One region of the Bradyrhizobium sp. 186 genome, then DNA from elsewhere that is predicted to be linked to it. Evidence: predicted binding sites of a transcription regulator. Region 1 holds the regulator's gene; the other holds the start of a gene.

Region 1 (2,397 bases):
GTTCGACGAGCCCTGCTCGGCATTGGATCCGATCTCGACCGCCAAGGTCGAGGAGTTGATCCAGGAACTGTCCGAGAACTACACGATCGCGATCGTGACCCACAACATGCAGCAGGCGGCCCGCGTCTCCGACAAGACCGCCTTCATGTATCTCGGCGAGCTGATCGAGTTCGACGACACCAGCAAGATCTTCACGTCGCCGACCGATCGGCGCACGCAGGATTACATCACTGGCCGGTTCGGCTGAGGAGACGGGACATGGGTTCTGAACATACCGCAAAGGCCTTCGACACCGACCTCCAGGAACTCACCCGGCTGGTCGCCGAGATGGGCGGGATTGCCGAGCGCATGATCGTCGATTCCGTCGACGCGCTGATCCGGCGCGACGTCGCGCTCGGCCAGCGCGTGGTCGCAACCGACGTCGAGATCGACGTGCTCCAGAAGCGCATCGAGGAGCGCGCCGTACTGACCATCGCCCGCCGCCAGCCGATGGCGGTGGATCTGCGCGAGATCGTCGGCGCCATGCGCGTTGCGACGGATCTCGAGCGGATCGGCGATCTCGCCAAGAACATGGGCAAGCGCGTCGCGGCGCTGGAGACGGATTTCCATCCGCTCAAGCTGTTCCGCGGCCTGGAGCACATGACCGACCTCGTGCAGCAGCAAGTCAAGTCGGTGCTGGACGCCTATGCCGCGCATGATTTGCCGGCGGCGATGGCGGTGTGGAAAGGCGACGAGGAAGTCGACGCCATCTGCACCTCGCTGTTCCGCGAGCTCCTCACCTATATGATGGAGGATCCACGCAACATCTCGTTCTGCATCCATCTGATGTTCTGCGCCAAGAACATCGAGCGGATCGGCGACCACTCCACCAACATCGCCGAGACCGTGTTCTACATGATCGAAGGTCAGGCCATGACCGACAAGCGTCCGAAGGGCGACATGACGACCTTCGCCACGACGGTCCCGAATACTTGAATAGTTAAGGAGCGACGACACCATGGGCGCACGCATTATGGTGGTTGAGGACGAGGAAGCTCTGACCGAGCTTCTCCGCTACAACCTCGAAGGCGACGGCTATGACGTCGAGACGGTGATGCGCGGCGACGACGCCGACACCCGTCTCAAGGAGCATATCCCCGACCTGATCGTGCTCGACTGGATGCTGCCCGGGCTGTCCGGCATCGAGCTGTGCCGGCGGCTTCGCACCCGGCCGGATACTAAGCAGCTCCCGATCATCATGCTCACCGCCCGCGGTGAGGAGAGCGAGCGGGTGCGCGGGCTCGCGACCGGCGCCGACGACTACATCGTCAAGCCGTTCTCGGTGCCGGAGCTCCTGGCGCGCGTGAAGGGCCTGCTCAGGCGCGCAAGCCCGGAGCGGCTTGCCACCGTGCTCGCTTTTGGCGATATCGAGCTCGACCGGGAGAAGCGCCGCGTGGCGCGCTCGGGCCGGCCGATCGATCTCGGCCCGACCGAATATCGCCTGCTGGAGTTCTTCCTGGAACATCCGGGTCGGGTGTTCTCGCGCGAGCAACTGCTCGACAGCGTCTGGGGCCGCGACATCTATATTGACGAGCGTACCGTCGACGTCCACATCGGCCGTCTGCGCAAGCTGCTCAATCTCGGCCGCGAGCAGGACCCGATCCGCACCGTCCGCGGCGCCGGCTACGCGCTGGACGATCGTTTCGCGAAGGCGGAGCAGGCGTAAATTTTAGCGGGCTTGAGTTTGGCTGCGGCTACAATCTCAGCCGTCGTCCCGGACAAGCGTAGCTCCTGGCAACGCGCAGCGTTGTCCAGAGCGGAGCGCAGATCCGGGACCCACAACCACAGGGAGTGGTTGTTGCGCGAAAAAGGTCACTCCGAGTCCCCATAACTACATCTTTCGGTGGCTATGGGTCCCGGATCTGCGCGCTGCTCCGCGCGCTTGTCCAGGACGACAGCGAATGGAGTTTGCCGTCGTCAGTCGAGCTGCCGTCGCCTGGACGGTGAAGCCTTGATCGCCGACCAGCTCAGCGCGGCCCCGGCTTGGCCGGTGCGCGGCGACGATCAGCTGCCGGCTGGTACGCAACACGCGAATGCTGGGCGCAATAGGGCAGGCCCGAGAGCGCCCTGCCGCCGCAGAAGAAGAAGTCCGGGCTCGAGGGATCGCCGACCGGCCAGTGGCAGGTCGCCTCGTTCAGTTCGAGCAGCGACAACCGCTGGCTCATCGGCACCACGTTGTCGTAGGTGACCGGATCCGGCTCCTCCTCGACCTCGAAGGCCTGCGCCAGCGCGGTGTTGCCGCGCGAGATCGGACGGGTTACCCGCATCATATGCTGCGCGGGGCGCGCCTTGCGCGGCCGAGGAGCAGCGGATGATGGGCTCTTGGCCCGGCCGGACAGGCCGAGCCTGTGCACCTTT
Region 2 (2,397 bases), 4.2 Mb from region 1:
GCACGATCGCCAGCACAGTCTTGGTCAATCCGCTCCACACCGCCGCCGAAATCCCGGCCTTTGCCATGCCGCCGCCGACGAGGCCGCCGATCAAGGCGTGCGACGACGACGATGGGATGCCGAGCGCCCAGGTCACGAGGTTCCAGACGATGGCGCCGACCAGGGCCGCGAAGATCACCTGCGCATCGACGATCGCGGGATCGATGATGCCGGTGCCGATGGTCTCGGCGACGTGCAGCCCGAACACCATGAAGGCGACGAAATTGAAGAACGCGGCCCAGAGCACCGCGAATTGCGGCCGCAGCACGCGGGTCGAGACGATGGTCGCGATCGAATTGGCGGCGTCGTGCAGGCCGTTCAGGAAGTCGAACAGCAGCGCGACGGCGATCAGTCCGACCAGGACGGGAAGACCCAACGCAGCATCCACGGCGCGGCCCCTGTCCTAAACTTGCTCGATGACGATGCTGTTGATTTCGTTCGCGACGTCGTCGAAACGGTCGGCCACCTTTTCCAGGTGGTCGTAGATCTCGGCGCCGACGATGAAATTCATCGCACTGCCGTCACGGTGCTTCAGGAACAGCTCCTTCAGGCCAATGTCGTGGAGATCGTCGACGCGGCCCTCCAACTTGGTCAGTTCCTCCGTGATCGCCGTCAGCATGGCGACGTTTGGACCAATCGCCTGCATCAGCGGCAGCGCGCGCCCCACCAGGTTGGCGCATTCGATCAGAAGCCCACCGATCTCCCGCATCGGCGGCTCGAAGCTGCGGACCTCGAACAGCATCACCGCCTTGGCCGTCTGCTGCATCTGGTCGATGGCGTCGTCCATCGACGTGATCAGGTTCTTGATGTCGCCGCGATCGAACGGCGTGATGAAAGTGCGGCGCACCGCCGTCAGCACCTCACGGGTGATGTTGTCGGCGTCGTTCTCGAACTGGTTGACGCGCTGGCAATAGACCGGCGTCTCCTCGCCGCCGTTCAGCATCCCCTGAAGCGCGATCGAACCCTGGATCACGGTCTGGGCATGGCGGTCGAACAGGTCGAAGAACCGTTCTTCCTTGGGCAGGAAAGCGCGAAACCATCGCATCATGGGGATAGGCTACCGGTTGGAAATGGCCCGGCCCGAACCGGCCGTCACAAAACTTTCATAGACCATTTTCGATCCGCGCGCGTGCCACCTCACGCCCGCGGAGCCGGATCATCCACCGCTTTCACGCAACAGATAAGTTTGATATAAATCAAAAGCTTAGAGTGAGCGCCGGAAGTAGTGCGCGATTTCACCGACCACGCCGCGGCGGAAGGTGAGCACGCAGATCACGAAGATCGAGCCCTGGATCACAGTCACCCACTGGCCGAAGCTCGCCAGATATTGCTGCATGGCGATGATCGCGAAGGCGCCGACTACAGGCCCGAAGATGGTGCCGAGACCGCCGACCAGCGTCATCAGCACAACTTCGCCCGACATCGACCAATGCACGTCGGTGAGCGAGGCATTCTGCGCCACGAACACCTTCAGCGATCCGGCAAAGCCGGCCAGCGTGCCCGACAGGACGAAAGCCAGGAACTTGTACTGGTCGGTCCGGTAACCCAGCGAGATCGCCCGCTGCTCGTTCTCGCGGATCGACTTCAAGACTTCGCCGAACGGCGAATTGATGATGCGGTAGATCAGCAGGAAGCCGGCGAGAAAGCCGACGAGCACGACATAATAGAGGACGGTCGGCTTCGAGAGATCGAAGATGCCGAACATGTGTCCCTGCGGAATGCCCTGGATGCCGTCTTCACCATGGGTGAACGGCGCCTGGAGGTAGATGAAGTACAGCAGCTGCGACAGCGCCAGGGTAATCATCGAGAAATAGATGCCCTGGCGGCGGATCGAGATGTAGCCGGTCACGATCGAGAGGACGAAAGCACCAGCGACGCCGACGAGGATACCGAGCTCCGGCGGCAGCGCCCACACCTTCAGCGCATGCGCGCTGCAATAACCGGCGGTGCCTAAGAACATCGCGTGACCGAACGACAGCAGGCCGCCATAGCCAATCAGAAGATTGAAGGCACATGCGAGCAGCGCGAAGCACAGCGCCTGCATCACGAAGAACGGGTAGACGCCGCTGAATGGCACCGAGGCCAGCAGCAGTGCCATCACAGCGAATACGATCATCTCGTCGCGCATCGCGCGCGGGGTCACCGGCAGCGTATCGTCCGTCAAGGCTGTCATATCAGGCCGCCCTTCCCGTCAATCCCGTTGGCTTCACCAAGAGTACCAGCACCATCAGCACGAACACGACGGTGTTGGAGGCCTCGGGGTAAAAATACTTGGTCAGGCCCTCGATCACGCCGAGCGCGAAGCCGGTGATGATCGATCCCATGATCGAACCCATGCCGCCGATCACCACCACCGCG

What was found. Region 1 encodes PhoB, which activates phosphate uptake and scavenging genes when phosphate is short. Its sites were predicted from a motif close to TGTCATNNANCTGTCAT; they were not measured.
Region 2: IVB18_RS22490 (DUF47 domain-containing protein) is a predicted target of PhoB. The motif match lies at 1,130-1,146, and genes of this name have one in related genera.

Annotation. Positions count from the first base shown of each region.
Region 1 is NZ_CP082164.1:532,297-534,693, forward strand. Features, by position in the region: gene pstB (phosphate ABC transporter ATP-binding protein PstB) at 1-247, shown strand, start outside; gene phoU (phosphate signaling complex protein PhoU) at 259-975, shown strand; gene phoB (phosphate regulon transcriptional regulator PhoB) at 998-1,705, shown strand; gene IVB18_RS02395 (GcrA family cell cycle regulator) at 2,007-2,397, opposite strand, start outside.
Region 2 is NZ_CP082164.1:4,716,512-4,718,908, reverse strand. Features, by position in the region: gene IVB18_RS22495 (inorganic phosphate transporter) at 1-427, opposite strand, end outside; gene IVB18_RS22490 (DUF47 domain-containing protein) at 443-1,087, opposite strand; gene IVB18_RS22485 (branched-chain amino acid ABC transporter permease) at 1,244-2,212, opposite strand; gene IVB18_RS22480 (branched-chain amino acid ABC transporter permease) at 2,214-2,397, opposite strand, start outside.